DNA from 4 places in the Mesorhizobium sp. B2-4-2 genome. Region 1 is predicted to be linked to each of the others. Evidence: riboswitches for the same ligand, from Rfam matches in the RefSeq annotation. Region 1 holds a riboswitch; each other region holds the start of a gene.

What was found. Region 1 has a riboswitch for cobalamin ahead of FJ942_RS14910 (ABC transporter ATP-binding protein). Riboswitches for the same ligand answer to the same signal wherever they lie in the genome.
Region 2: it holds a riboswitch for cobalamin, as region 1 does, so the genes downstream of both, FJ942_RS15810 (DUF1636 family protein) here and FJ942_RS14910 (ABC transporter ATP-binding protein) in region 1, are expected to answer to the same signal.
Region 3: it holds a riboswitch for cobalamin, as region 1 does, so the genes downstream of both, bluB (5,6-dimethylbenzimidazole synthase) here and FJ942_RS14910 (ABC transporter ATP-binding protein) in region 1, are expected to answer to the same signal.
Region 4: it holds a riboswitch for cobalamin, as region 1 does, so the genes downstream of both, FJ942_RS27115 (aromatic ring-hydroxylating dioxygenase subunit alpha) here and FJ942_RS14910 (ABC transporter ATP-binding protein) in region 1, are expected to answer to the same signal.

What each region holds. Positions count from the first base shown of each region.
Region 1 covers NZ_VFVM01000005.1:381,538-386,471, reverse strand. Annotated here, with positions in the region: gene FJ942_RS14920 (Gfo/Idh/MocA family oxidoreductase) at 1-953, opposite strand, end outside; gene FJ942_RS14915 (LacI family DNA-binding transcriptional regulator) at 1,135-2,160, shown strand; cobalamin riboswitch at 2,223-2,432, shown strand; gene FJ942_RS14910 (ABC transporter ATP-binding protein) at 2,689-3,477, shown strand; gene FJ942_RS14905 (ABC transporter substrate-binding protein) at 3,517-4,464, shown strand; gene FJ942_RS14900 (iron ABC transporter permease) at 4,473-4,934, shown strand, end outside.
Region 2 covers NZ_VFVM01000006.1:160,741-165,674, forward strand. Annotated here, with positions in the region: gene FJ942_RS15790 (NADH-quinone oxidoreductase subunit C) at 1-77, opposite strand, end outside; gene FJ942_RS15795 (NADH-quinone oxidoreductase subunit B) at 82-663, opposite strand; gene FJ942_RS15800 (NADH-quinone oxidoreductase subunit A) at 654-1,019, opposite strand; gene FJ942_RS15805 (winged helix-turn-helix domain-containing protein) at 1,353-2,552, shown strand; cobalamin riboswitch at 2,582-2,786, shown strand; gene FJ942_RS15810 (DUF1636 family protein) at 2,824-3,270, shown strand; gene cobW (cobalamin biosynthesis protein CobW) at 3,273-4,325, shown strand; gene FJ942_RS15820 (cobaltochelatase subunit CobN) at 4,342-4,934, shown strand, end outside.
Region 3 covers NZ_VFVM01000001.1:415,510-420,443, reverse strand. Annotated here, with positions in the region: gene dxs (1-deoxy-D-xylulose-5-phosphate synthase) at 1-396, opposite strand, end outside; gene FJ942_RS02040 (pirin family protein) at 474-1,394, opposite strand; gene FJ942_RS02035 (DUF2277 domain-containing protein) at 1,435-1,701, opposite strand; gene FJ942_RS02030 (exodeoxyribonuclease VII small subunit) at 1,800-2,051, opposite strand; gene FJ942_RS02025 (histone deacetylase family protein) at 2,055-2,981, opposite strand; cobalamin riboswitch at 3,103-3,283, shown strand; gene bluB (5,6-dimethylbenzimidazole synthase) at 3,332-4,084, shown strand; gene FJ942_RS02015 (TetR/AcrR family transcriptional regulator) at 4,130-4,735, opposite strand; gene FJ942_RS02010 (MFS transporter) at 4,856-4,934, shown strand, end outside.
Region 4 covers NZ_VFVM01000018.1:66,195-71,128, reverse strand. Annotated here, with positions in the region: gene FJ942_RS27120 (hybrid-cluster NAD(P)-dependent oxidoreductase) at 1-1,007, opposite strand, end outside; gene FJ942_RS27115 (aromatic ring-hydroxylating dioxygenase subunit alpha) at 1,027-2,274, opposite strand; cobalamin riboswitch at 2,405-2,607, opposite strand; gene FJ942_RS27110 (DUF680 domain-containing protein) at 3,087-3,284, shown strand; gene FJ942_RS27105 (DUF680 domain-containing protein) at 3,354-3,590, shown strand; gene ugpC (sn-glycerol-3-phosphate ABC transporter ATP-binding protein UgpC) at 3,678-4,790, opposite strand; gene FJ942_RS27095 (alpha-glucosidase) at 4,816-4,934, opposite strand, start outside.

The DNA of each region.
Region 1 (4,934 bases):
TTGATGTTGTCGGCGCCGCGCGTCTCCGGCTCGGTGCCGGTTTCCACGGCGCGGACGAAATCTTCCATGACGCCGAGATGCCCGCCGATGCGGTCGGCAGGGTCGAGCGGCGGCACCGCTACCGGCACGACCTTGTCGAGCAGGCCTTCGCGTTCCGGCAGCACGGCTTCGGCCTTCAACTCGTCATGACCATCCCAGGTCAGGCTGCCGCGTTCGCCGACGATGCGCCAACTGCCTTCCCAACTGGTGCGGAAACCGTCGGCGCACCAACTGCCGCGATAGGTGAACATCTTGCCCTGGCCGAGCTCGAAGGTGGCGCTTGCCGACGATCCCTGCCGGTACCAGGAATTGGCCGGCTCCCATTCCCGGCAATACACTTCGGTCGGCTCGCCATCGACCATGTAGCGGGCGGCGTCGAATGTATGGATCGCCATGTCGAGCAGCAGCACATGGCGCATGCCTTCGCGGAAACCGCCGAAATGCGGCGCAATGAAAAAATCGGCATGGATGCTGGTCGCAGCGCCGATGGCGCCGGAGCCGAGAAAGCGCCGGATGCGCCGGACGTTGGCGACGTAGCGGCGGTTCTGCACCACGGCATGGATGCGCCGGGCGCGCCGCGCATCGTCGATGATGGCGCGCGCATTGTCCGGGCTGTCGGCCAGCGGCTTTTCCGTCAACAGATGACAGCCATGGGCAAAGGCCGAATTCGCCACGGCGCGACGGGCGGCAGGCACGACCACGTCGAACACCGCATCGGGTCTGGTCTGGGAGAGAACGACGTCGAGATCGGTCCCGATCGCGACCCCGGCGAGGTCGTATTCGCGTGCCCGCTGGCGCGCCCTGTCGGCGTCGAGGTCGACGAGACCGACGATCTTGACGGCAGGGGATTGGCTGATGGCCTCGAGCCAGGTTTTGCTCATGGCTCCGCACCCGACCAGGACGACGTGCATCATCCAGCGCTCCTCCGGCCAACCCCTCCTGGCTGGCACCCACGGCAGTCCGTAAATGACTTCCGTAAACGTTTACGATGACACACCCGATGGCATATATTGTCAATCGGATTTGTACCGTCGGCTCTGAAACGCCTTGGCCGCACGACCGGCTGGTGCTAGCCAGAAGCAGGAGGGGGAGGTCTTGGCGTCCAGCATTCACGATCTTGCGCGACACCTGAACATTTCGATCGGTACAGTCTCGCGCGCGCTTAACGGGCGCGCCGACGTGAACGCCGAGACACGCCAGCGCGTGCTCGAGGCGGCCCGGAAGCTCAATTATTCACCGAACCACTCGGGCAGGAACCTACGCCGCGGCACCACCCATGCCGTGGCTTTCATGCTGCAGCCGCATCCGGGCGACCAGCAGTATGGCGAGCCGTTCTTCATTCCGTTCCTCACCGGACTGCAAGCGACATTGGCCGAGTGCGGGCTGGACCTGATCATCGTCATGGGCGCGCCGGCGGATTATCAGCAGGAGCGGCTGCGCCGCGTCGTCGAGACGCGTCGTGCCGATGCCGTCGTACTGGCCTGGACGCGGCGCGAGGACGATCGCATCGACTATCTGAGCAAGGCCGGCTTTCCCTTCGCGACGCTCGGCCGAAGCCGGTCCGGCGACGACAGCTATCCCTCTCTGGATCTGGATTTCGAGAAGGCGGGCGCCGATGCGGTCGACCGGCTGGTTGCGCGTGGCCACCGCCGCATCGCCGCCATCCGGCCGTCGCTTGACCTGAATTTCGGTTATCTGTTTCTGGAGGGTTATTGCAAGGCGCTGCGGCGGCACGGCATCGAAGTCGATCCCGGCCTGATTGTGGACGGTTTTATCAACGAAGCCGGTGGCTACGCGGTGACACCGCAAGTCATGCGGTCGAAGGATCCGCCGACCGCGATTATCTTCAACAACGACTCGATGGCGCTCGGCGGCTGCAAAGCGCTCGCCGAAATGGGGATCAAGCCCGGGCAGGATGTCGCGGTGATCGTCATCGTCGACACGCCGCTCTGCCGTTATTTCTCGCCGGCGCTGACCGGCTTTCGTCCGAGCCTTGACCCGATGGGGCGGCGGCTCGGCGAAATCCTGCTCGCCTCGCTCCCGGCTTTCGCCGGCGCGAAAGGGCCAGAGATCATTCGCGAGGTCTGGCCGCTGGAACTGGTGGCGCGCGATAGTGATTGACCACAAGTTTGTATCGTTATAACAGAACATGCATCGACCTTGCCTCGACGGTGCCTGCATCCTAGGCTGCGACTCGTGATGGTCCCCGCGCCGCAAGGCGAGGGGTGAAAAGGGAACATGGTGAGGCCCGATTTTCGGGTCGAAGCCATGGCTGCCCCCGCAACTGTAAGCGGCGAGCAAAATCCGAGAAGCCACTGGCCGGCAAGGCTGGGAAGGCAGGATGGCGCAACGACCCGCGAGCCAGGAGACCTGCCATCTGCATGGGTTGACCGGACGGGGTGTGCCGGGAGGAGACGCGGGGTTCGGTCTTGTCGACCGGTTCAAGCCAGCTTCCTTCCGTCGCCATTTTTGAAAGTGACGGAAGTTGGACGGCTCCATCGATCGCATTCACTGCATTCCCATGCATCGCATCATCGTGTGCACGCTTTGCCGCGATATCGCCACCGAGGTGAATTCAGGCCAGCGTCCGGCAGGATTGGCAAGCAAGACGCTGGCCCGTATTCCGGCAGGCCCTGCAAGGAATTGCCCATGACCGCGCCGCTTCTCGAGGCCCGCGACCTGGCCGCGGCGGCGGATGGCCTGCATCTGGTGCATCCGGTCAGCCTTTCGGTGGCGGCGGGCGACCGTCTCGCCATCATCGGTCCCAACGGCGCCGGCAAGACGACATTGCTGCGCATGCTGTCGGGCATGCTGCGGCCGAGTTCGGGCGAAGTGAAGCTCACCGGGCGCCTGCTGGACAGGATTTCGACCGCCGAGCGGGCGCTGCACATCGCCGTCGTCGGCCAGACCGATCAACCGGATCCACGGCTGGCGGTGATCGATTATGTCGAGCTCGGCCGGGTTCCGCATACCGGCCGCAGGCACAGGAGCGAGGAACGCGACATTGTCGTCGAGGCGCTGCGCCGGACCGGGCTGTTGCCGCTGCTTGGCCGCACCATCGGCTCGCTGTCGGGCGGCGAGCGCCAGCGCGCCCAGCTTGCCCGCGCCATCGCACAGGAGCCGAAGATCCTGTTCCTCGACGAGCCGACCAACCATCTCGACCCGCGGGCGCGCAGCGAGTTGCTCGAACTGGTTGCAGGCCTCGGCATGACCGTGATCGCGGTGCTGCACGATCTGGCGCTGGTGACGCCTTTCGCCACCAGGGTCGCGGTGATGAGCCATGGCCGGTTGCATGTGCTGGCGCCGCCACGCGAAGCACTCACTCAGCAGCTGATCCGCGAGATCTTCGGTGTCGACGTCTTTAGGTTGCGCCACCCGACGGAGGACCGCGAGCTGACGGTGTTCGAGGTTCCGAACCGTGCCGCGCCATCTTCGTGAGCGCAGATCCAATTCCCGTGCAACGAAGGAGCAACATCCGTGAAACGCCTTGCCGTGTCTCTTGCCTTCTCCCTGCTGGCCTCTACGGCCTTCGCCTTTCCGGTGACGGTCGACAGCTGCGGCAAGTCGCTGACCTTCGACGCGCCTCCAAAGCGCGCTGTCATTCACGATCTCAACATGGCCGAGATGGCCTTCGCCCTGAAGCTGCAGCCGTCGATCGTCGGCCTGACCGGCATCACCGGATGGTACAAGGTCGGCCCCGAATTCAAGGCCGAGCAAGGCTCGATCCCGGAACTGGCGCCCAAATATCCGACGCTGGAAAACCTGGTCGCTGTCGAGCCCGACTTCTTCTTCGCCGGTTGGTACTACGGCATGAAGCCGGGCGGCGAGGTGACGCCCGATACGCTGGCGCAACACGGCATCAAGACCCTGGTGCTGACGGAAAGCTGCGTCCATCTCGACAAGAACCGCCCCGCCGCTTCGATGGATCTGCTCTATGGCGATGTCGAGAAGCTGGGCAAGATCTTCGGCAAGGAGGCCGAAGCGGATAAGCTCGTCTCCGGCTGGAAGGCGCAGCTCGCCGAAATCACGGCCAAGGTCGGCGCCCGCAGGGGAACGCGCGTGTTCCTCTATGATTCCGGCGAGGACAAGCCGTTCACATCAGGCAAGTTCGCCATTCCCAACGCCATGATTTCCGCGGCCGGCGGCGACAACATCATGGCCGACATGGACACCAGCTGGGGCAACACGGATTGGGAGACGGTGGCCTCGCGCAATCCGCAATTCCTCATCCTGCTCGACTATCAGGATGGCGGCGGCTACCGGAAGCTGCTCGATTTCCTGAAAGCGCATCCGGCAATGAAGGAGACGGACGCGGTCAGGAACGAACGCTTCGTGGCGCTTCGCTATGCCGAACTGACACCCGGGCCGGCCAATATCGACGCGATCGGCAAGATTGCCAGGGCGATGCATCCGGAAGCGTTTTAACCGGGAACATGACTTTGCGGCACAAGGCATTCCTATTGGCCATGACGGCGGCGGCGTTGGCAATCGCCGCGTTCGCGCTGCTGTCGATCGCCTATGGCTCGACGATGATTCCGTTGGGCGACGTCGTTGCAGCACTTGGCCATGCGATCGGATTGAAGGGGCATGACGTGTCCGGCCCGGTCGGCAGGATCGTCGTCGACCTCAGATTGCCGCGCATAATCCTGGCCATCTGTGTCGGCGGCGGCCTGGGCGTGGTCGGCGCGCTGTTACAGACGGTGACGCGCAACGATCTTGCCGATCCGTTCCTGTTCGGCCTCTCGTCGGGAGCCGCCGCCGGCGCTGTCTCCGTCATCACCGTCTTCGGCGACAGTTTCGGGATCTGGACGCTACCGATCGCTGCGTTCACCGGCGGTATTCTGGCGGCTTGCGTTGTGCTTTTGCTGGTTGCGCGGGTGAGGGGACAAGGCCCC
Region 2 (4,934 bases), on a different contig from region 1:
GCGAACACTGCTTCATTGACGCGGCCAATCAATTTTTCGCCGAGATAGGTCGACAGTTCGCTCAGGGATGCGGCCATGGATTTACCGTTCGATCGTGCCGGTGCGGCGGATCTTCTTCTGCAGCAGAAGAATGCCATAGAGCAGCGCTTCGGCGCTCGGCGGACAGCCGGGCACATAGATGTCGACCGGCACGATGCGGTCGCAGCCGCGCACCACCGAATAGGAATAGTGGTAATAGCCGCCGCCATTGGCGCAGGAGCCCATCGAGATGACGTAGCGCGGCTCCGGCATCTGGTCGTAGACCTTGCGCAGCGCCGGGGCCATCTTGTTGGTCAGCGTGCCGGCAACGATCATGATGTCGGACTGGCGCGGAGACGCGCGAGGAGCAACACCGAACCGCTCCGAATCGTAGCGCGGCATCGAGGTGTGGATCATCTCGACGGCGCAGCAGGCGAGGCCGAAGGTCATGAACATCAGCGAGCCGCTGCGCGCCCAGGTGATCAGCGCCTCGGTCGAGGTGACGAGAAAGCCCTTGTCGGCGAGTTCGTTGTTGATTTCGAGGAAGAACGGATCATCGGACCCAACCGGCCTGCCGGTATTGGGATCGATCAGACCCTTGGGCTTCGGCGCGACGAGCGTGCCGGAACTGTCGCTCAATCCCATTCGAGCGCTCCTTTTTTCCATTCATAGGCAAAGCCGATGGTCAGCACCGCCAAAAACACCATCATCGACCAGAAACCGAGCATGCCGATCTTCGAGAACGACACCGCCCACGGAAACAGGAAGGCCACTTCCAGGTCGAAGATGATGAACAGGATCGACACCAGGTAGAAGCGGATGTCGAACTTCATACGGGCGTCATCGAACGAGTTGAACCCGCATTCGTAGGCGGAAAGCTTTTCCGGGTCGGGATTGCGGTAGGCCACCAGGAACGGCGCCACGATGAGCGCGACGCCGACAGCCGCCGCCACTGCGATAAACAGGACGATGGGCAGGTACGAACTGAGAAGTGCGTTCATGCTGCGGCTTTCCGTTGGCGCCAATCCATTTTGATTACAGCACCAGACCCCATTGCGGAAGCGTGACAGTTTAACCGCTGAACCGTTTTAAGGGGCCTTTGCTGCAACGCGGCGAGGGTTAGCGCAGCGCTTCCGGCGAAGCAAGTCAAACCTTGTTCAAAACACTGGCCTGGACGGCATAAGGGAAGAAACTGGTCCGATCCGCTCCTGTTTGATTTCCTTCGCTTTTTACTCCACTTTTCTCTCCTGACAGAGTTGCCGCCAAAACCCTGCTAGCATGGCCGGAATCAACTGTCCGAACCACGCTCAACAAGCCATCAGAGTCGCATCCGAATGAAGGAAAATATCTCGCTCGCCACGGCCCGGCGTATCGCGCTCGCCGCCCAAGGGTTCACTGATCCCCGCCCCGCCGGCACGCCCGACCGACGCCACTTCGCCCGTGTGCTCTCGCGTACCGGCCTGCTGCAGATCGATTCCGTCAGCGCGGTGGTGCGCGCTCACTACATGCCGCTCTATTCGCGCCTTGGTCCCTACCCGTTCGCCTTGCTCGACAACGCCGCCGTCACGCGCAAGCGCACGGTTTTCGAATACTGGGCGCACGAGGCTTCCTTCCTGCCGGTCGAGACCTATCCCCTGATGCGTTGGCGCATGCAGCGCGCCGAGCGTGGCGATGAAATGTATCTGGGTCTCGCCAAATGGGGCCGCGAGCACGCCGCCTATATAGAAGAGATCTACCGCGAGGTCGCGGAGCGCGGCCCGATCGCCGCTTCCGCGCTCGAAGGCCAGAAAGGATCCGGCGGCTGGTGGGGCTGGAGCCACGCCAAGCATGCCTTCGAATGGCTGTTCTGGGCAGGACGCATCACCACCGCGCACCGCCGTGGCTTCGAACGCTTCTATGATTTGCCCGAGCGCGTGCTGCCGCGGGCGATCCTCGATCTGCCGGTGCCGTCTGCCGAGGACGCGCATCGGGAATTGCTGCGGATATCCGCCCGCGCTCATGGCGTCGCGACAGCAAGCGACCTGCGCGACTATTTCCGCCTGTCGCCGGCCGACATGAAGGGCCGGCTGGAGGAGCTGGTTGAAACAGGCGAGCTGGTGCCGGTGCGTGTCGAGGGCTGGAACAAACCGGCTTACCTCCATAAGGAGGCCCGTATTCCACGAAAAATCGAGGCCCGCGCCTTGCTGGCGCCGTTCGATCCGGTCGTTTTCGAGCGCTCGCGCACGGAGCGGCTGTTCGATTTCCACTACCGCATAGAAATCTACACCCCTGCCGAAAAACGGCAATACGGCTATTACGTCCTGCCGTTCCTGCTCGGCGACAGGATCGTGGCGCGCGTCGACCTCAAGGCCGACCGGCCGGCCAGCGTGCTACGCGTCCACGCGGCCTATGCCGAGCCCGGCGCGCCGCCTGAAACCGCCGCGCAACTCTTCCAGGAATTGACGCAGATGCAGGGCTGGCTCGGCCTCGAACGGATCGAGGTTACGCCCGCCGGCGACCTTGGGCAGCCGCTCGCCGACATTGCCGTGTCGTAGACGCGCGTTGACACCGCCGCCTGCAAGAGCCTAAATCCATTCCAGACGGTCTCCTCTCGGCAAAGGGAGGAGCCAAGAGGGAATGCGGTGCGAAATCTCGATTTCAAATCCGCGGCTGTCCCCGCAACTGTAAGCGACGAGCCAAGGCCGAAAACCACTGGGACGGTCCCGGGAAGGCGGCACGAAGGCGATGACCCGCGAGCCAGGAGACCTGCCGTCTGAGACATAAGAATCCGATCGCCCGGCGGGTTTTCCGGGCAAGGAGCCCGATTTGGAACGCGACAGCAGTTTCCCGGCTGAAACAGCGGACATTTTGTCTGGCGATAGCGACTTGTCTGGCGATAGCGACGCCTTGGCCGGCGTCACTGTTATCATCTGCGCTTCCTGCCGCGACGAGACCGGTTCCGATGCCCATCCCCGCGCCGGCGAAGTTTTGGCTCAAGATACGCGCCAAGCCGCAACGGCCGACAATGTCCGTGTCCGCACCGTCGAATGCCTCGGCAACTGCAAGCGCCGTCTCAGTGCGGCGATTCTTCGCGACGGCTGCTGGAGTTATGTCTTCGGCGACCTGAACATCGCCAGCGGCGCCGATCTCGTCACCGGCGCGAAACTCTTCGCCGCTTCGACCAACGGCCTCATTCCGTGGCGTGGTCGCCCGGATTCCCTCAAGCGCGGCCTCGTCGCCCGCATTCCTCCCCTCGACATGCTGAAGGACTGATCATGACCGCCGCAGTTTCCGCCGCCACTCTCTCCCGCGTCCCCTGTACCGTGGTCACCGGCTTCCTGGGTGCCGGCAAGACCACGCTGGTCCGCCATCTCCTGGAGAACGCGGGCGGCAAGCGGATCGCCATCATCGTCAACGAATTCGGCGACATCGGAATCGACGGCGAGATCCTCAAGGGCTGCGGCATCGACACCTGCCCGGAGGAAAACATCGTCGAACTGGCCAATGGCTGCATCTGCTGCACCGTCGCCGACGATTTCGTCCCGGCGCTCGACCAGATCCTGTCGCTGACGCCGAAGGTCGACCACATCCTGATCGAGACCTCAGGCTTGGCTCTGCCCAAGCCGCTGGTCCAGGCCTTCCAGTGGCCGACAGTGAAGAGCCGGGTGACAGTCGACGGCGTAATCGCCGTGGTCGACGGTCCGGCATTGGCCGAGGGGCGCGTCGCCAACGACATGGACGCCCTGCAGGCGCAACGCGCGCAGGACCAGACACTGGACCACGACGACCCCGTCGAGGAGGTGTTCGAGGACCAGATCGCCTGCGCCGACCTCATCATCCTGTCGAAGAGCGACCTGATGGATGCCGCAGGTTCGGCTCGCGCCAACGCCATCATTGGCGAACACTCCGCCCGCGCCGTGAAGGTCGTGCCGACGGCTCATGGCAAGGTCGATCCGTCCGTGCTGCTCGGGCTAGGCCTCGCCGTCGAGGACGACATCGAGAACCGCAAGTCCCATCATGACGGCGCCTTCGACCACGAGCACGACGACTTCGATACGTTCATCGTCGACATCCCCTCGATCGCCAACCCGGACGACCTGGCAAAGCGCGTCGCGACCGCCGCCGAACAGGAGAACGTGCTGCGGGTGAAAGGCTTCGTCGAGGTCGGCGGCAAGCCGATGCGGCTGTTGCTGCAGGCGGTCGGTCCGCGCGTCAATCATTATTATGACCGCGCCTGGACGGCTGACGACGACCGCCGCTCGCGCCTGGTCGTCATCGGCCTCAAGGGGCTGAACCGCCCGGCGATCGAGCATATCCTCGCCGGCTGAGGCAACACCGACCGCGATGCACATCCTCACCACCACATCCGCCTCGCTCGACGATCTCGCCGAGCCGGTCGATCTGCGGCAGACGCCGGCGGAAATGGTGGCGCTGTCCTTCACGGACAGCGACCTGGCCGGACTGGCAGCGGCCTGGAAAGGCGACGCCGATCGGCTGCCCACGATGCGGCTGGCCGCGCTGCGCGACCTGCGCCACCCCATGTCCGTCGACCTCTGGATCGACAGCGTCGCCCGTCACGCCAAAGTCATTCTGGTGCGTATTCTCGGCGGTTACGAGTGGTGGCGCTACGGCTGCGACCAGTTGGCCGTGGTTGCCCGTGAGCGCGGCATAAAGCTGGCACTACTTCCCGGTGAAAGCCACGACGAGGATATCAGGCTGATCGAAGCCTCGACGCTGCCGCGCGAGGAACTGGACGGGCTGCTCAATTATTTCCGCCAGGGCGGCCCGGCCAATATGAGCGCGCTGGTGCGCAGGCTGGCGCGGTTGGCGGGGTCTGATGGCGAGATTGCCGAGCCGGTAAGCGTGCCGAAAGCCGGGTTTTATGAGCCGGGGCGCGGAGTCGTGGAGAAGCCGGACTTATCGAATGTTGACGATCC
Region 3 (4,934 bases), on a different contig from region 1:
CGTCGAGGAGTGGGCGGCGCCAAACGGATCGTATTCGCTTTCGGTGCGGCGGGTGAAGCCGGAGAGGCCGCCCTCCTGCCGCAGGGTGCGGATGCGATCGCGGCGCCCGGTCAGGATCTTGTGCGGATAGGCCTGGTGGCCGACATCCCAGATCAACCGGTCATCGGGCGTGTTGAAGACATAGTGCAGCGCCACGGTCAGTTCGACCACGCCAAGCCCGGCGCCGAGATGACCGCCGGTGCGCGACACCGCGTCGATCAGTTCGAGGCGAAGCTCCGATGCCAGTTGCGGCAATTCGCTTTCGGAAAGCGTGCGCAGCTCGGCCGGGATGCGGACCTTGTCGAGAAGCGGCGTATGCGGCGTTGCGTTCACGGGTAGGCCCAAGCTTCTGTTCATGCGCGGGATAGGCCGCCGGCAGGCGAAAGTAAATGCCTGCCAAATGACGCGAAAGGCACGCCCCGTCGTCGACTTCCTCAGCCTTCCGGCAGTGGAATGAACTCTTCCTCATCGCCGGGAACGATGTCGAAGCGGCCGGTCTTCCATTCTTGCTTGGCCTGTTCGATGCGCTCCTTGGAGGACGAGACAAAATTCCACCAGATGTAGCGCTTCGAGCCCAGCGAGGCACCGCCGAAAAGCATGAAATGGGCACCAGCCTGTGAGGATACGACGATCTCGTCGCCGGGCCGGAACACCAGAAGCCGTTCCGCCGGAAACACGTCGCCGGAAATCGAGACCTCGCCTTCCAGCGTATAGATGGCGCGTTCTTCCGCGTCAGCAGGGATTTTCACGCTGGCGCCGGGCGCCAGCCTGAGGTCGGCGTAGAGCGTCTCGGAATCGGCTCGCACCGGGGAACGCAGCCCCTGGAAATCGCCTATAACGATGCGGCCGCTGACGCCTTCCGCGTCGATGTCGGGAAGCCGCGCGACAGCGGTGTTTTCGAAAACCGGCGCCACTTCCTCCTTGCCGTCCGGCAGCGCCAACCATGTCTGCAGCCCCGAGATCGACATCGGCGCGCCGCGCAGTTCTTCCGGCGTGCGCTCCGAATGGACGATGCCGCGGCCGGCGGTCATCAGGTTCACGTCACCCGGCTCGATCACCATCTCGGTGCCGAGCGAATCGCGATGCCTGATCCTGCCGTCGAACAGGTAGGTGACCGTCGACAGGCCGATATGAGGATGCGGCCGGACGTCGAGCGCCTGACCGGCACGCAGGATGGCCGGGCCCATGCGGTCGAAGAAGATGAAGGGACCGACCAGCCGCCTTTTGGCAGTCGGCAAGGCGCGGCGAACCTGAAAACCGCCAATGTCCTTGGCGTTCGGAATGACCATCAATTCGATCTGGTCGCTGGCAAAGGCATCGCCGGCTTCAGGATCCTTCCCGGGAAAGAAGCTCATGAACTCTCCTTGTCAGCGGCCGATGGCTGCTTTGGCCAGATCAGGCAAAGCGGATCGCCGCCTTCGCCCGCAGCTTGGCCGCAACCTCCTCGCGATTGCGCGGATGCTGGTTGGTTTCAAGCGAATCGAGAAGCTCGCGCGCCGACGCCGCGATGGCCTCGACGGCATGGTCGAATGCGTGCTGGTTCTGCTTCGAAGGCCGCGTCCTTCCGCTCAGCTTGCGAACGAATTGAAGGGCTGCATCGCGCACCTCGTCGTTGGTCGCCGGCGGATCAAAATTGAACAGGGTCTTGATGTTTCTGCACATCGCTTCCGTATCTCCTCTTGTCCTGGAGCCGTTTCAATCGGGACGCGTTCTATCCTCAATCATGATCGTGTCAAAAACCAGAGAGACGGCTGCGTGCCTCAATCCGCGTCCAGCGGCTCCGTCCCGACCGGCTTGCCGTCGCGGGACAGCCTGATCTTCTCCACCTTGTCCTCGGCCGCCTTCAGCAGCCGGTCGCAATGCACCTTCAGCGCCTCGCCGCGCTCGTAGATCCTAATGGACTGGTCGAGCGGCACATCGCCACGCTCCAGATCATCGACGATCTTCTCCAGCGCGTCGAGAGCCTGTTCGAAGCTCATCGCCTTGACGTCTTCGTTGGTTTCACCAGCCATCATTCATCCTTTCATCAGTCGCCCGACATGGGCGGCGACCGAAAATGCCAATCCTTGCAGATCGTAGCCGCCCTCGAGCAGGCTGACGAGCCGGTTGCCGCTGTGGCGCGCCGCGCGCTGCATGAGTTGGCCGGTCGCCCAGTCGAAATCATCCTCGGTCAGGTTGATCTCGGCCAGCGGGTCGCGATGATGCGCATCGAAGCCGGCCGAAATAATGATCAGGTCGGGTGCAAAATTGTCGAGCGAGGGCAGCACGCGCGACAGGAAGGCATCGCGGAACGCCTCGCTGCCGGTCTGCGGCGCAAGCGGCGCGTTGACGATGTTGCCGGCGCCGGTTTCGTTCTTTGCTCCGGTGCCGGGGTAGAGCGGCATCTGGTGCGTCGAGCAATAAAGCACGGACGGATCGTCCCAGAAAACATCCTGCGTGCCGTTGCCGTGATGCACGTCCCAGTCGACGATGGCGACACGTTCGATATCGTGTTTGCGCTGTGCATAACGTGCGGCGATGGCCGCCGTGTTGAACAGGCAGAAGCCCATCGCGGTCGCTTTCTCGGCATGATGGCCGGGCGGCCGGGCGGCGACGAAAACGTTGTCTGCCCTGCCGGCAAAGACGTCGTCGACGGCGGCGTTGGCGGCTCCGATCGCGGTGATCGCCGCCTGCCAGCTCTTCGGGCTGGCCGTTGTGTCGGCATCGATGCGGGCGATGCCCGTCTCGGGAATGGCGGCGCGTACCCGCTCGACGAAATCCTCGGGATGCGCGTAGAGAATGGTGGCCTCATCGCCTTGTGGCGCCTCGAGGCGGTCGAGCGCGGCAAAAGCCTCGTCGTCGAGCACGCGCTCAATGGCGCGCAAGCGGTCCGGCCGCTCCGGATGGCCGGGTGGCGTGATGTGCTCGAGGAAGATCGGATGGGTGTAGAGACGAGTGGCCATGCTCCCTATCTAGTGCCCCGGCGCGGCGATGGCCATGCGTTGCGGCCTGATGGTTGGGGAAAATCGCGCTTGCGTCCGTTCGCGTCGCCGCGGGGATTGGCGGCGCAGGGGCTTCGTCGTAAAGTCCCCGCCACTGCCTGGTGCCCGCCGCGAGCGGGAGAATCGGGAACACGGTTTGATACCGTGGCGTGCCCAACGCTGTAAGGGGGACCGCGCCGGTAAATGCCACTGTCGATGACGGGAAGGCGCCGGATGCGGGTTGATCCCGAGCCAGAAGACCGGCCTGGCAGGCATCGTCATCCGCATGGTCAGGCGGACGGCAGTTGATTGCAATCGCAAGGGGACAAGCGATGCCGGACAATATGACCATCCCCGTGGGTGACGGATTCGACCAGATGGCGCGCGATGCGGTCTACCGCGCCATGTTCACGCGGCGCGATGTCCGCAGCCATTTTACATCAGAGGCCGTCGACGACGAGGTCTTGGCGCGGCTGCTGCTTGCCGCCCATCACGCGCCATCGGTCGGCTTCATGCAGCCATGGAATTTCATCGTCATTCGTGGCACCGAACGACGGGAACAGGTGCGCGACCTGTTCCTCGCGGCGCGCGAGCAGGAATTGCCGGCGATCGAGGAAGAGCGGCGGGCGCTCTACCGCAAGCTCAAGCTGGAAGGCATCTGCGAAAGCGCGCTCAATATCTGTATCACCTGCGACCGCCGACGCTCACAGGGTTCGCCGCTGGGACGCTGGCACAATCCCGAGATGGATCTCTACAGCACGGTCTGCGCGGTGCAGAATTTCTGGCTGGCGGCGCGCGCCGAAGGCGTCGGCGTTGGCTGGGTCAGCATTATCGAGGCGCAGGCGTTGAAAGGCCTTCTGTCGATTCCCGAGCATGTGACGCCGGTGGCCTATCTCTGTGTCGGCCGTGTCTCGGAGTTCGCGCCGAAACCGGACCTCGAAACACATGGCTGGGGGCGGCGGCTGCCGCTGCCCGAGCTGATCATGAGCGAGACGTTTTGCGGACAGGGCGAAGTTCCGCTCAAATCAACGATCGCACGCCTCAAGGCGGCAACATGCGAAAAGTCTGACAAACCCTTGATTTGATTGCCGATACGGCATGCGCAGCGCGCTGCCGGCGGCCTGCCGTCGTCAGGCGGCTCCGGCATCCTTCCTCAACAATCCTTCGAGCAGTTGCTTGAATGCCGCCACCACGGTCTTCGACGTCGCTTCCGGGTCGTTCGAATTGGCGATCCGCTGCGCCGCCTGGCTGCTCGCCCCGTTGATCAGCCGTGCCGCGGTCTCGGGGTCTACGCCCGGGACAACCACCCCGTCGCCCTGCAGCGTCGTCAGGTGATCGGTCATCGACGCGACGCAGGCATTGGCGTTCGGCCATTGCGCGGGATCCCCCAGCACGGCCGGACCGTCCCGAAACATGATGCGCTGGATTTCCGGCTCCAGCGCCATTTCGATGTAGCTCGTGCATTCGTCGACGAAGCTTTGCCAGCGGGTCGGTGCTTTCGCTGCAACCTCATTCACCCGTGCCGCCATCTCGGCGTCTATCTCGGCGATAACCGCCTGCAAAAGCCCCTTCTTGTCCCCGAAATGATGATAGAGCGCACCGCGCGTCAGCCCTGCCGATGCGGTGAAATCATCCATCGATGCCTCGGCATAACCGATCGTTCCGAACGCATGCCGGGCCGCGGCAATCAATTTGGCGCGCGTTTCGGCGATCATTTCCCTGCGGGGCTTGTGCATCTCTTCTGGCCTTATCTACATACGTCACGTATGCCAATTGACATACGCGACGTATGATCTATTTAGTATTCATACGCATCGTATGTAATTTCCGAATCGCCTTTTGTCGAGGAACGGATCATGCAGAACCCCTATTCCGAGATCTTTCGAGCCCCTGGCGCCAAGGGCTTTGCCGCTGCAGGCTTCATGGCGCGCCTGC
Region 4 (4,934 bases), on a different contig from region 1:
CTCATCTCGACCTCGCCCGAGAGCTTCTTGACCTTGCAGGTTCCGCACAGGCCGAATTCGCACGCGGCGGGGATTCTGACTCCCGAGGCGCGCGCCGTCTGCAGCACCGTCTGGCCGGCGACGCATGCGGCATCGACATCCGAAATCGAGAACCGGATCGGCGTCGCGGCTTCGACAGGAATGGCTGCGCCGTCTCCAGTCGGCGAGGCGAACGGCGCCGGAATTTCCTCCACCAGCGGCGCTGCAAAGCTCTCCTGATGGTATCTCGCCATGTCGAAGCCGGCGGCTTCGAGCATGCCGCGCACGGCACGCATGAAGGGGTCGGGGCCGCAGCAGAAGATTTCGCGCTCTCGGAAATCGGGCGCCAAAAGCGGCAGCCGGATGGCGTCGATGCGGCCCATATGGCCGAACCAGCCTTCCCGGCTCGACCGCTCCTCGATCATGAAACCGAGCGACAGGCCGGGCATGCGGCTGCCGAGCAATTCCAGCTCCTTGCGGAAGATGATCTCTTCGGGGCGGCGGGCGCAGTTGACGAAGCCGACATCGGTCCATGGCGCGCAGTCGTTCAGCCAGCGCAGCATCGACATCATCGGCGTCACGCCGGAGCCGGCCGAGATGAACAGATATTTGGCCGCCGGGTGGCTGTGCAGCGAAAAGTCTCCGGCCGGCCCATACGCCTTGACGTGCGAACCAGGCCTCAAATGGTCGAACATCCAGCGTGTGCCGGTGCTGCCGGCCTGCGCCTTCACCGTCACCGCGATCGAGAATGGCCGTGAAGGCGAAGACGACAGCGTGTAGGTGCGCATCAGCAACCCATCCGCTGTCGGCAGTTCCAGCGTCACGAACTGGCCCGGCTTGTAGCGGAACCAGGTCTGGTTGTCGGAGCGGAAGGTGAAGGTCTTTACATCAGGCGCCTCGTCGCTCACGCCGATCACTTCCAGCACCTGGAGCCTGTCGTTCCAGGGCGCCATCTGATCGAGATGGCGATAGAGGCCGAGATACGTCATCGCATTCATCCCTTACCTCTCAAGCAACGCTGCGCAGGGCCGGCCGGCCGTCTTCGGCGAGGCGCGGACCGATGAAACGCGCGTACCAGTCGACGAACTGGATGACGCCGCCTTCGTGCAGTTCGGAATAGGGGCCGGGTTCATAGGCCGGCGACAGGATGCCGAAGGCGTTTTCCTCGACGATGCGACGATCCTGGCCGTTGGTCTCGGTCCAGACATGGGTGAGTTCGGCAAGGTCGTAGTCGACGCCCTCGACCGCGTCCTTGTGAACCAGCCATTTGGTCGTCACCGCGGTCTCGGTGGCGCTGATCGGCAGCACGCGGAACGTGACGGCGTGGTCGCCGAGGATGTGGTTCCAGGTCGTCGGATAGTGATAGAGCAGCAACGAGCCGATGCGGTCGGTGGCAACGCTGTCGGACAGGTTCTTCTTGACCGCGTGTTTTCCCGTCATCGTGTAACTGACGGCATCGCGCAGCAGCGGCGCGCGGATGGCACGGTATTGTCCGGCCGGGTCGATGCGGAACTTGCTCGGCAGGCCGGCGGCCTCGCATTTGGCCCAGTGAGCCAGCATCTCCGGGTCGCTGTCGGCGCCTTGCACGCCAGTCACGGTCGGCGCCTCAGGAAAGGTCTTGCAGAGCTCCGGATGGTTGCCGGCGCAATGATAGCATTCGCGGTTGTTTTCCCAGACCAGCTTCCAATTGCCCTTCTCGACGATGGTGCTCTCGAAGGCGACCTTTGCTTCGCGCAGCCGGTGCGGCAGCAAATAGGGTTCGATCATCATCCGCATCGGCGCGAAATCCGCCGGCTCGTCGGCGAGGCAAATGAAGGTGTAGCCGCCGACGCTTTCGCAGGCGACCGGCTTCAGGCCGAACTGGCTCTTGTCGAAACCCTCGGCCATCTGCCTGGCGAACAGCAGCCTGCCGTCCAGTTCATAGGTCCACTGATGGTAGGGGCAGACGAGCTTTGCCGCCGTGCCCTTGTCTGTGTTGCAGACGCGGCTGCCGCGATGGCGGCAAGAATTGTGGAAGGCGTTGATGTTGCCCTTCTGGTCGCGCACCAGCACGACAGGATAGTCGCCGATCTGCACCGTAATGAAGCTGCCGGGCCTGGGCAGTTCGCAATCATGGCCGATGAACAGCCAGTCGCGGTACCAGATCAGCTCCATGTCGAGCTTGAAGTAGTCGGCGTCGGTATAGAAGGGCTGCTCGAGTGAGAAGCCGTCCCTGCGGCCTTGCAGCCGTTTCAGCATGTCGTTGCGCGCATCCATGTCCTGTCCTCGCATTGAAGTCCTGTCCTCACATTGAAGGACTGAACGGAGGGGAGAGAGGAAGGATCAAGCCGCGCGCCGGCTTGCGCCGGACATGCACCATCCGCCTCTTGACCGCCCGCCGCGATCAGTCGAGTCCAACATCTCGGGCTGGTTTCCGGGCTCTGGAGCTGTCCTTGCGGACTGTCGCGACACCTTCCCAGGCCTTTGCCCAGTGGTCTCCCGTTGCGACCTGAACTCCACCACCGTTGCGGGGGCAGCGCCGGATTCTGACCGGCTTCCCAATTCTCCGCCTCGTCGTCACGCGGCGGCACCTGAGATGGCAGGATCTAACCATGATCGCCGGCTTGTCGTCGGCATGAAAACGACATCGCATCCATGCCGCGCGACACGCACTGAAAACGGTGCGGCCGCCGTTGCAGGGGCAGAAAGCCTCAGGTCGCCGCCTCGGATTCCGTCTCGTGGCGGAGGCAAAAAGGTTAACGGTTTCGAAAAGTGACTATTAGCGCCCTCTAAAATCGAACCGAACGGTTCGTTTCTGTTGACGATGCGTGCAGGACGGTGTGAACACTGGGCCTTCGACACAGTTGGTGATCGCGCGGTCTGTTAGAATAACTATCTGATAACAAATGGAAAAAAACGAATGTAGAAGGCCCTGGCACAATTTCAAGTGGTGGAAACTTGGTCCACACGGAAAAACTTCGTGATTGGAAATGGCGGTATGGCTTTCCCACATCGGGGCTGTCCGAACGACGCGATTTCCTCCCAAGACACGCCGCTAGACGGACGGAAAAATACTGGAGTATCAAAAAATGAAAAAGATCATTCTCACTGCCGCCGCCCTTCTGGCTGTTTCCGGCAGCGCCTTCGCTAGTAGCGACCATTATGGTTCGAATGCCCCTGCGGCCACCGCCGTCGACAGCTCGTACACCGCTTCGACCAAGAAGTCGGAACCGGCTGCCCAGACGCCTGTCCAGGGTGCCGATCGCAACCTCTTCGGCAACAACTAACAGCCGATCTCCAGTTGACGGCGGGCCTTCCGCCGTCCTGGCGAAATTCGAAAATTCAGGAGACTTGAAATGAAGAAGATCATCCTTGCTGCCGCCGCCGTTCTGGTGGTGTCGGGCAGCGCTTTTGCCGGCAGCGACAACTATGGCTCCAATGGCGCCAACCAACCTGCCGTCACCTCGGTCGACAATGCGCACACGGCTTCGATCCGCGACAGCGGCTCGCCCGTCTACAAGCTGCTCAATTCGTCGGGCGATGTACACAAGTCCGCCCCTCAGGGCAGTGACCGGAATCTCTTCGGCCACTAACAGCCGAAGCTGACACCAAACACGAGCGGCGGGCTTTGCCCGCCGCTCCTGTTTTTGCGTGACCGGCAATTAATTCATGGCCTGCTCTCAGGCCGCTTTCGCTTCCGTCTCGTGCAGCGCGAAGGATCGTCCATCCGCGTCGAAGATATGAAGGTCTCCGGCGTCGGCGCTCAGCCGCAGTGTCGCCCCGCGCTTGACCTCGACATTGCCCGGCAGCTTGGTCACCAGCGGCAGGTCGGCGCGGCCGATGTCGACATAGACGAGTTGCACCTCGCCGAGCTGCTCGACATAATCCACCGTTCCTTCGAACAGATAGTCCGTGCCGCCGGCGATCGTCAGGTCCTCCGGCCGCACGCCGAAGCTCACCGACGCGCCCTTGGCCGAGGCCGGCGTCGCGATCGGCACCGTAGCCTTGCGGCCGCCGACATGACTGATGGCGGTCGGATTGCCCGATTTGTCGATGGTCGCCGGCAGGATGTTCATGGCCGGCGAGCCGATGAACTGGGCAACGAACAGATTGCCGGGTTTCTTGTAGAGTTCCATCGGCGTGCCGACCTGCTCGATATGGCCCTCCTTCAGCACCACGATGCGGTCGGCCAGCGTCATCGCCTCGACCTGGTCGTGGGTGACATAGATCATGGTGGTGTTGGGCATCGATTCCTTGAGCTTGGCGATCTCGATGCGGGTGGCGACGCGCAGCGCGGCGTCGAGGTTCGACAGCGGTTCGTCGAACAGGAACACCTTCGGGTTGCGCACGATGGCGCGGCCGATGGCCACGCGCTGGCGCTGGCCGCCCGACATCGCCTTGGGGAGGCGGTCGAGATAGTTGGTCAGCTGCAGGATCTCTGCCGCCTGGCGCACGCGCTTGTCTATCTCGGCCTTGCTTTCCTTGCCGATCTTCATCGAAAACGCCATGTTGTCGTAGACCGTCATATGCGGATAGAGCGCGTAGGACTGGAACACCATGGCGATGCCGCGTTTCGACGGCGGCACGTCGTTGACCACCTCGCCGGCTATTCTGAGCTCGCCCGAGGTGATCTCCTCGAGCCCTGCGATCGAGCGCAGCAATGTCGACTTGCCGCAACCCGACGGCCCGACGAAGACGATGAACTCGCCCGATTTGATGTCGAGGTCGATGCCGTGCAGAATGTTGAGATTGCCGTATGATTTCTTCACTTGCCTCAGCGTGACATCGGCCATGTTTCCCTCCAGTGGTCCCTAGAATTCAGTCGATGCGCCCGAACCAGGCGCCGTAGCCGCCGAGGCGGATGGAGCCGGAGCTCTGCTGTCCCGAAAATCCGTGTCCGGGCAAAGGTTGCAGCGATCGACCGCCAAGGTCAACCT